2 regions of the Modestobacter sp. SSW1-42 genome follow, and region 1 is predicted to be linked to the other one. Evidence: riboswitches for the same ligand, from Rfam matches in the RefSeq annotation. Region 1 holds a riboswitch; the other holds the start of a gene.
What was found. A riboswitch is a leader RNA that binds a small molecule or an ion and turns the genes downstream of it on or off. The one in region 1 is predicted to bind thiamine pyrophosphate.
Positions count from the first base shown of each region.

Region 2: another riboswitch for thiamine pyrophosphate. It lies ahead of ACGBYP_RS20370 (ECF transporter S component); the one in region 1 lies ahead of ACGBYP_RS18350 (alcohol dehydrogenase catalytic domain-containing protein).

Region 1 covers NZ_JBISCA010000005.1:212,014-216,568, reverse strand. Annotated here, with positions in the region: gene ACGBYP_RS18355 (MFS transporter) at 1-1,001, opposite strand, end outside; gene ACGBYP_RS18350 (alcohol dehydrogenase catalytic domain-containing protein) at 1,034-2,044, opposite strand; TPP riboswitch at 2,035-2,144, opposite strand; gene ACGBYP_RS18345 (hypothetical protein) at 2,149-2,352, opposite strand; gene ACGBYP_RS18340 (DUF222 domain-containing protein) at 2,533-3,747, shown strand; gene ACGBYP_RS18335 (DUF6518 family protein) at 3,805-4,455, opposite strand.
Region 2 covers NZ_JBISCA010000006.1:233,898-238,452, forward strand. Annotated here, with positions in the region: gene ACGBYP_RS20365 (ABC transporter ATP-binding protein) at 1-1,348, opposite strand, end outside; gene ACGBYP_RS20370 (ECF transporter S component) at 1,383-1,991, opposite strand; TPP riboswitch at 1,990-2,092, opposite strand; gene ACGBYP_RS20375 (SDR family NAD(P)-dependent oxidoreductase) at 2,193-2,972, opposite strand; gene ACGBYP_RS20380 (hypothetical protein) at 2,997-3,491, shown strand; gene ACGBYP_RS20385 (dihydrofolate reductase family protein) at 3,556-4,107, opposite strand; gene ACGBYP_RS20390 (ABC transporter substrate-binding protein) at 4,346-4,555, shown strand, end outside.

The DNA.
Region 1 (4,555 bases):
CCGAAGGTGGCCATCGCCAGCAGGAAGACGCCCGTGGCCGGCGGCAGCACCAGGACGGCGATCGACGTGGTCGCGAGCCCGGTGCCCACCAGCAGCGAGGGCCGGCGTCCCCAGGTGTCCGACAGCCGCCCGGCGCGCAGCAGCCCGAGGGCCTGGGCCACCGACCCGGCGAGCAGGCCTGCGCCGGCCCAGGCGACGGTCTTGCCCAGCTCCTCGGTCACGTAGAGCGGCACCAGGGAGTTGCGCACCCCGAACAGCACCCACCCGACGCCGAGGTTGGCCACGAGCGCGGCCAGGTAGGCCCGCGAGCGCAGCGCCGCGCGCAGCCCACCGCCGTCCGTGCCGGGTGGGGGCACCGCGGCGGTGGAGGGCTCGCCGCCCCCGCCCTGGTCGACGGCGGGCGTGACCGGCGGGTCGGCCGGCGGCAGCGCCGCCGGGCGCAGCAGCACCAGCGCGACGCTGCCGGCGACGAGCAGGAACGCGGCGTAGACGAAGAACGGCACCCGGGGGGAGATCTCGGCGAGGAAGCCGCCGGCGGCCGGGCCGGCGATGCCGCCGAGGATGAAGCCGCCCTGGTACGTGGCCGCGGCCCGGCCGCGGGAGGCCGCCGGTGAGGTGCGCAGCAGCAGCGACAGCGCGGCCACGGTGAACATCGCGCTGCCGATGCCGCCGGCCGCCCGCAGCGCGACGAACAGCGGGAAGTTGCCGGCCAGCCCCGCCAGCCCGCTGGTCACCGCGACGATCCCGAGCCCGGCGGCGAGCACCACCCGCTCACCGACCCGCTCGACCAGCGCCCCGCCGCCGAACGCCGAGACGAACCGGAAGAAGGCGAACGCGCTGATCGCGAAGCCGACGGCCGTCGTCCCGACGCCGTAGTCGCGGACGAAGAGCGGGATGGCCGGGGCCACGACACCGAAGCCGAGCGCGACGACGAAGGCCACGATCGCCAGGACGCCGACCTCGCGGGGGAGCGGGTCGGCCTTGCTGTTGCGTCGGGCCACGGGGGTCGATGGTTGCACGGCCCCCCGAAGGGTCAGGGGTGCAGGACCAGCCGGCCGGTCACCTCGCCGGCTCGAAGACGGTCGAGCGCATCGTTGACCTGGGACAACGGCATCGTCGCCGCGACCGGCGGGCTCAGCTGGCCGGTGGCGGCCAGCGAGACGGCGGTCTCCAGCTCGGCCAGGGTGTTGCCGACGCTGGCGATCACGCGCTGCTCGGCGACCACCATCCCCAGCGGGCTGACGGTGAGGGGGTCGGCGCTGTAGCCCACGAGCACGAGCCGCCCGCGCCGCCCGAGCACGCTCGTGGCCAGCTCCAGGGTCGCCGTCACCCCGGCCAGCTCGACCACGACGTCCGCGCCCTGCCCGCCCGAGAGCCGGGCCACCGCGTCAGCGGTCTCGCCGGGGGTGACCGCGGCGGTGGCGCCGGAGCGCAGCGCGGCCTCGCGGCGGGCGGCGTCGCGGCTGACCGCTATCACGGTCGCCCCGCGCCGGCGTGCGTCCTGGACGACGGCCAACCCGACGCCGCCGCTGCCCAGCACCACGACCACCTCACCCGGTTCGACCGCAGCCTCGGTGAGCGCGTGCACCGCCGTCGTCCCCGCGCAGCACAGCGGTGCCGCGGCGTCGAAGGACACCGCATCGGGCAGCCGGACCAGGCAGTGCGCCGGGACGACGAGCTGCTCGGCGAACGCGCCGTCGGCGGCGAAGGCCAGGACGCCGCGCGGGGCCAGGCACAGGTTCTGCCGGCCGCGCAGGCACCAGCGGCAGCGGCCGCAGAACAGGTAGTAGTACACGGCCACCCGGTCGCCGGGCGCCCAGCCGGTGACGTCGGCGCCGACCGCGTCGACCACGCCGGCGGCCTCGTGGCCCAGCGTCATCGGCGTCCGGGACGGGGCGTACAGCCCGTCGGTGAAGTGCAGCTCGGTGCCGCAGACGCCGGCGGCGTGCACCCGCACGCGCACCTCGTCCGGGCCGGGGTCGGGCACCGGGACGTCGTCCAGGGCGAGTGGCTGGTGGGCTCCGTGAAAGCGCGCCGCGAGCATCGGGCAGCTCCCTCCGCCGGCATGAACCGGATCAGGTGTGGACGGTCGGCGGGGGACGTCCGCCATCTCAGCCCGCGCCCGGGCTCCCGTGTGCACGGGCGAACCTACCGGGGCTGCTCCAGGGGGTCGACGCGGCGGAGGAAGCCGCGCACCGAGAGGTGGTCGGAGAGCTGGTCGCGGTGCTGGGCGCAGGCGGCCCAGACCTTCTCCCGGTCGGGGGTGTGCAGCTTCGGGTTGTTCCAGATCAGCCGGAAGGCCGCCGGCTCGCGGCAGCCCTTCGCCGAGCAGATCACCGGGTCGGTCGTCACCGGGCGAGTCTGCCGCGCGGTCTGGGACGTCGTACGGCCGGTCGCCGATCGGGTTGACCTGTTGCGCGTCAAGAGGTCTGGCACATCTGTGGATGAGCATGTGACCTGCGGTTTCGCGTTGCTCTGGTCGGTCGTCATGGATAGGATTCGTACACCTGTTCGAACGGCTGAGGGGGTGTCGTGAGCGAGTTGCAGTCGGCTCTCGACGCCCTGGCGACGGATGAGCTGCACGTCTTGTCGGATGGTCAGGTGCTGGACCGGGTGGCCCTGCTGGTGCAGGTGGTGAACCGGGCCAGCGCCGAGCTCACGCGCACGGTGCGGCACGGAGAGGCGACACAGGCCGCGGAGCACGACGGCATCAGGACGATGCGGTCGTGGCTGGTCGGGCGCGCTCGGCTCGCACCAGCGGAGGCGTCGCGGATCGTGCGGTCGGGACGGGTGCTGGAGCACTTCCCGGTGCTGGCGAACGGGTTCGCCGAGGGTGCCGTGAGCGCGGGGCAGGTGGACGTGGTGGCCCACGCGGTCGGCGCGACGGAACGGGCCCGAGCCGAGGAGCAGGGCATCGACCTGGCGCCGTTCGACGAGGCATGGACGACCGTGGCAGCCGAGGCGCCGCATCAGACGCTGGTCGTCGCGGTGCGGGCCTTCGAGGCCGCACTCGATCCCGACGGCGCCGAACCGGACCCGACCGAGGGGCGGCGGTTGTCGATCGCGAAGCACGCTGATGGCAGCGTCACGGGTCGGTTCGACCTGGATGCGGTGGGTGGGGAGAAGGTGCAGGCTGCCCTCGAGTCGATCGTGCAGGCCGACCGCCCGAAGGGCGACACCCGCACCCGGAGCCAGCAGAATGCCGATGCCCTCGTGCAGCTGGCCGACAACCAGCTCGCCGGCGGGAGCCTGCCGGTGCTGCGGACGGTCAAGCCGCACGTCGTGATCACCGTCGACCTGGAGGACCTCGTCGACCCGTCCACCGGCCCGGACGCCGCTCGGACCGGGTTCGGCGCGACGCTGTCGGCGGCGCGGGCCCGCTGGGTGGCGTGTGACGCGACGGTCACCCGGATCGTGCTGGGGCCCGACGGGTTGCCGTTGGACGTGGGTCGCACCCACCGGGTGGTGCCGTCGCACCTGCGCCGGGCGGTGGAGAACCGGGACGGGCACTGCGTGTTCGCCGGGTGCGGGGCGCCGACGCACTGGTGCGACGTCCACCACCTCGTCGAGTGGATCAACGGCGGCGAGACGTCGTTGGATAACTCCGCGCTGCTCTGCGAGCGGCACCACACCAAGGTCCACCACGGGTTCCGGGTCGAGCGCGACGACGGCGCGCCGCCGGGGCACCGCTGGCGCACCTGGAGACCCGACGGCACCGAGATCCTGATCGGCTCCCTCCTGACCTGAACGGCTCGCCGCCTCGTTGGTGCGGCCGGGCGGCCGGGGGAGAGGCGTCCGCCTGGGTCAGAGGGAGCCGGTGATCAGCAGCTGCTCGAGGAGGTCGGGAGCCGAGACGAGCACCCAGCCGGCGGCTGCCGCCGGCACCGTCCAGAGGGCGACCTCGGCGAGCTGCCGCGGCGAGCGGACGGCGACCGCCAGCACCGCGACGGCGGCCAGCACGGCGAAGCCGACCACCACGACGGCGTCCGCCGGGTAGTTCGAGCTGCGGCGGTAGGCGTCGGCGAGCAGCAGTCCCAGCGCCGCGGCGGTCGAGGCGGCGCCGGCGTGCCCTGGGCGGCCGATCCGGCGGAACGCCCAGCCGAGCAGCGAGCCGGCGACCACCGACAGCACCAGCCACTGGACGAGCTCGCCGAGGTCCACCGCGTACGGCTGCCCGGGGTACTCGATCCCGTACATGACGTCCTTGCCGACGTAGAACGCCACGACTGCGGTTGCCAGCGCCAGCACCGACCGCAGCACCGCCTCGCGCACCGGGCGCCGGGCGCTGAGCAGCGCCAGCAGCGCGATCCACAGCCCGAAGCTGTGCGCCAGCGGCCGGAACGCCTCGCCGTAGTACGCCCAGGCGGCGAACCCGCCGGTGACCAGCCCGCCGGCGACCGCCAGCACGGGGCCGGCCGCCGCACGCGTGCCGGGGGAGACGGTCAGCTGCGTCATCGGTGCACCTCCGCTCGAGCGTGCGGGCGAGCGTGGCAGGTCCGGGGCCGACGACGGCGGCGGCGCGCGCGGGAAACCGGTACGGGATCGTCCCGTCAGC
Region 2 (4,555 bases), on a different contig from region 1:
CGGCGAGCGCGGTGACCACGTCGGCGTCGTGGGTGACCAGGCACAGCGCCCGGTCGCCGTCCTGCTGCTCGGCCAGCAGCGCGACCAGCTCGGCCCAGGTCTCGCGGTCCTGGCCGAAGGTGGGTTCGTCGAGCACCAGCACCCGCGGGGCGGTGGCCAGTGCGGTCGCCACCGACAGTCGCCGCTGCTGGCCGCCGGAGAGGGTGAACGGGTTGGCCTCGGCGAGCGCGGCCAGCCCGAGCCGCTCCATCAGCTCCTCGGCCCGCGCGGTGTCGCCGGCGCCCAGGGACAGCTCGTCGCGCACCCGGCCGGTGAGGAACTGGTGCTCGGGCTGCTGGAACACCGTGCCGATCCGCTGCACCAGCTCACCGGCCCGCCACCGGTGCGGCGGGCGCTCCAGACGGCGCAGCCCCGCGGTGAGCGCCGGTCCCGCGGTGACCCGGCCGGTGGTGGGCGCCCGCAGCCCGGCCAGCAGCAGCGCCAGCGTCGACTTGCCGGTGCCGTTCGGGCCGGTGACGGCCAGCGTCCGGCCCGCGCGCAGGACGACGTCGATGGGCCGCAGCCCGGGGACGTCGCTGCCGCGGTGGGTGTACCCGGCGGCCTCGGTGGCCAGCAGCTGCTCGCCGGGGGAGTGCTGCCGCCGCGCCGGCAGTCGCGGGGGCGCGGGCCGCCAGCCGGCCCCGTGCTCGACGGTGCCGCCGCCGGGCAGCAGCTCGACCACCCGGTCGACCAGCGGCAGCCACGATTCCACGTCGTGGTCGACCACCACCAGGGTGGCGTCCCGGGCGCCGACCGCGCGGAGCACCGCGGCGCGCACCTGGGCGGCGCCGTCGGGGTCGAGCTGGGCGGTCGGCTCGTCGAGCAGCAGCAGCCCCGGGCGGGTGGCCAGCGCACCGGCCAGCACCAGTCGCTGCTTCTGCCCGCCGGACAGCGCGGCGGTCGCCCGGTCGCGGCCGAGGTCGAAGCCCACGGCGTCCAGGGCCGCGTCGACCGCCGGCCAGATCAGCGCCGGCGCGGTGCCGGTGTTCTCCAGCCCGAAGGCCACGTCGTCCCCGGCCCGGGTCATCACCAGCTGGGAGTCCGGGTCCTGGAAGACCATGCCGACCCGCTGCCGCCGCCGGTCCGGCACGGCGCCGTCGACGGTCAGCTCACCCGCGGGGTCGCCGGCTTCCGGGTCCAGCAGGCCACCGAGGGCCCGCAGCAAGGTCGACTTCCCGGAGCCGGAGGCCCCGGTGAGCAGCACGCGCTCACCGGGGGCCACCGTCAGGTCGACGTCCTGCACCGCCCAGGCCCGGCGGGTGGCGTGCCGGAAGCCCCAGCCGGCCAGCCGCACTGCGACCGGGGTCACCGGGCCGGCCTCGCCTGGGGGGCGAGGTCCTCCTTCACACGCGGGTGCGGCCGGCGGTGAACGAGGACAGCGCGCCGCTGGCGCGCAGTGCGCGGGTCAGCGCCATGCCGCCGACGCCGGCGATCACCACGGTGCTGCTGACGACCAGGAGCAGGTAGACGGTCTTCCAGGCCGCCGTCCAGTCCGGGTAGTAGTAGCCGAAGTCCAGGAAGGTGGCGGCCAGCCCGGCCAGCGCCGCGGCCAGCAGCGCCTGCAGCCAGCCGAAGCGGCGGTAGCGGAACGCGGCGAAGCCCAGCTCGGCGGCCAGGCCCTGCAGCAGGCCGTAGAGGACGACGGTGCTGCCGAAGTGCGAGCCCAACAGCGCCTCGACGACGGCGCCGATCAGCTCGGCGAACACCGCGGCGCCCGGCTTGCGGACGACGAGCGGCGCGACCACCGCGGGCAGCAGGAAGACGCCGTAGAGCACCGCCTGGGCGGGCGGGAAGCCGGCGAAGGCGGGTCCCGTGGCCGAGAAGACCAGGGCCCACAGCCAGAAGACGAGGCCGAAGGCGACGCCCAGCACGGCGGTGACGATGATGTCGACGGTGCGCCAGGACGTCGTCCCGGGGGCAGCGTCGATCGGTCGGACGGCCTTCTCGGCCATGGTGCTCCTCCAGACTCCCTGCGCCGGCATGACCCGGATCAGGTTCGAGGGTCTGCGGTTGCCCGCACTCTCAGCGCCGAGGCGCTCCCCTGTCGTGTGTGTGGCAGGAGCCTAGACCGCCGCCGCCCGACCGCGCGGGTCGAGCCACCGCGCCGACCGGTGCGCCGCCGCGGGACCCGGCCCACCGGTCGGCAGGGTGGCTCAGCCCTGCCGGCGCTCCGGCCCGCCGTGCAGCCCGCGGCGGGCCATCGACGCGGTCAGCGCCGTCCAGGCCCGGACCGGCAGCACCCGGACCAACTTCATCAGCACGGCCATCGGCAGCGGGAAGACGATCTCGGCCCGGTCGCGGGCGATGCCGTCGGCGATGGTGCGCGCGGCGACCTCGGCGGGGACCTTGAACGGCATCGGGAAGCGGTTGCGGTCGGTCATCCGGGTGGTCACGAACCCGGGGTTGACCGTCTGGACGACGACCCCGCGCGGCGCCAGCGAGCCGCGCAGGCTCTCCAGCAGGTTGATCAGCGCTGCCTTGCCCGCGCTGTAGGCCTCCGAGCCGGGCATCCCGCGGTACCCGGCGACCGAGGCGACGCCGACGATGCGCCCGGCGCCGGCGCCGAGCATCTGCGGGACGACGGCCTCCATCGTGTGCACCGCGCCCATCACGTTGACCTGCAGGTGGTCGCTGAAGAGCTGGGAGTCCCACGGTTCCACGTGGAACGACGACCACGTGCCGGCGTTGAGGACGGCGACGTCCAGTCCGCCCAGCGCCTCGCGCACCGCCTGCCCGGCGGCGACGGTGGCGGCCCGGTCGGTGACGTCGACCGGGACGACGGCCATCCGGCCCGCCGCCACCTCGGTGAGCTGGTCGACGCTGCGGGCGCTGATCGCCACCCGGGCACCGCGATCGGCCAGCTCGCGGGCCAGGGCGGCGCCGATGCCGGTCGAGGCGCCGGTGACCCAGATGCGTGCTCCGTCGAGCTCCATGGCCCCAGCGTGGAGGATGGGGCCGTGGCAGCGCGCAAGGGGTCGGGGAAGAGGGCGGCACCGACCGGTCAGGTGGGCCGCGGCGAGTTCGTCGTCTACCCCGGCGGCCCGACGGCGATCTACGACCTGCTCGAGCGGCTGTCCGCGGCCGCCGGCGACGCCCCCGAGTACGGCACCCCCGGCATCAGCCTGGACCGGAAGCGGCTGACCGTGCGCTGGTTCGGCGAGCCGCCGGCCGCGGTGCGCCGCGTGCTCGACGGGGCGCAGGGCTTCGAGCTGACCCTCGCGCCGACCGAGTTCCGCCCCGCCGACCTGCGCGCCGAGGCCGAGCGGCTGCTGGCCGAGCACCCCGGGCTGGTCACCAGCGCCCGCGACCGCCCCGAGGGCGACGGCCTCGAGGTGCTGGTCGCGCCGCCCGCCGCCGAGGCCGCCGGCAGCGCAGACGCCGCGCTCGAGCAGGCCGGCGTCCGGGCGGTGTTCCCGCTGTTCGCCGAGCCCGGCGAGGCCCTCCCGGACTGACGCCTGCGGTCGTCCCCTCCCGGGGCCGAAGTCGCGACTTCGGCCCCGGGAGGGGACCGAGGGGTCAGGCAGCGGGGCCGTAGGTCAGGTGGGCGACGCCGTTGCTCAGGGCCTCGGCGCCGCGCAGCGACAGCGTCTGCGCCGTCCCCTCGGGGAAGAGCTTGATGCCGGTGCCCACCGCGACCGGGTAGACGTAGAGGTGCAGCTCGTCGACCAGGCCGTCGGCCAGCAGCGCCCGCACCAGGGTGGCGCTGCCGCTGACGTAGAGGTCGCCGTCGACCTCGTCCTTGAGCGCCCGGACCCGGTCGGCGGCGTAGCCGCCCAGCACGGTCGAGTTGCGCCACACCGACTCGGCGTCGGTGAGGGTGGAGCTGACCACGTACTTGGTGGTGTCGTTGAAGAAGGGCGCGCCCTCGTCGTCCTCGACGGTGCGGGTCGACCAGGCCGGCGCGAACATCTCGAAGGTGGTGCGGCCCAGCAGGATGCCGGCCGACGACCCGGTCAGCTCGCCGATCGAGGACGACAGGTCGTCGGGGAAGCCGTAGTCGACCGTCCACATCGGGACGTCGACCACGCCGTCGACGGTGGTGAACTCGTGGACCTTGATGGCACCCATGTGCGTGGCTCCTCAGCGTCAGGACCGGCCGGCGCCGGTCTCGTCACCCGTCCAGACGGCGGACGGCGCAGTTTCTCATCTGTCGCCGTGCGATCGGGCGGTCCGGCGGGCGCTCGGGGCCGCGGGCGACGTGCGTTAGGTTAGGCAACACTTACCCAACAGCGGCGTGCGCCGAACCCGACCCGCCGGAGATCCGCCGGGTGGCCCGCGCGCGCACCGAGGACAGGAGCACGGCAGCATGAGGACGCCCATCGGCCGGATCGGGCTCGTGGCCACCGCCGTGGTCTCGGTCTGCGCGCTGACCGCCTGTGGAGCCTCCGAGCCGGTGCTCGAGCCCAGCGCCGCCGAGGCCGGCGAGGGCGGCACCACCTACCCGCTGGTGATCGACAACTGCGGCCAGCAGCTGACCGTGGAGGCGCCACCGCAGCGCGTGGTCTCCCTCGACCAG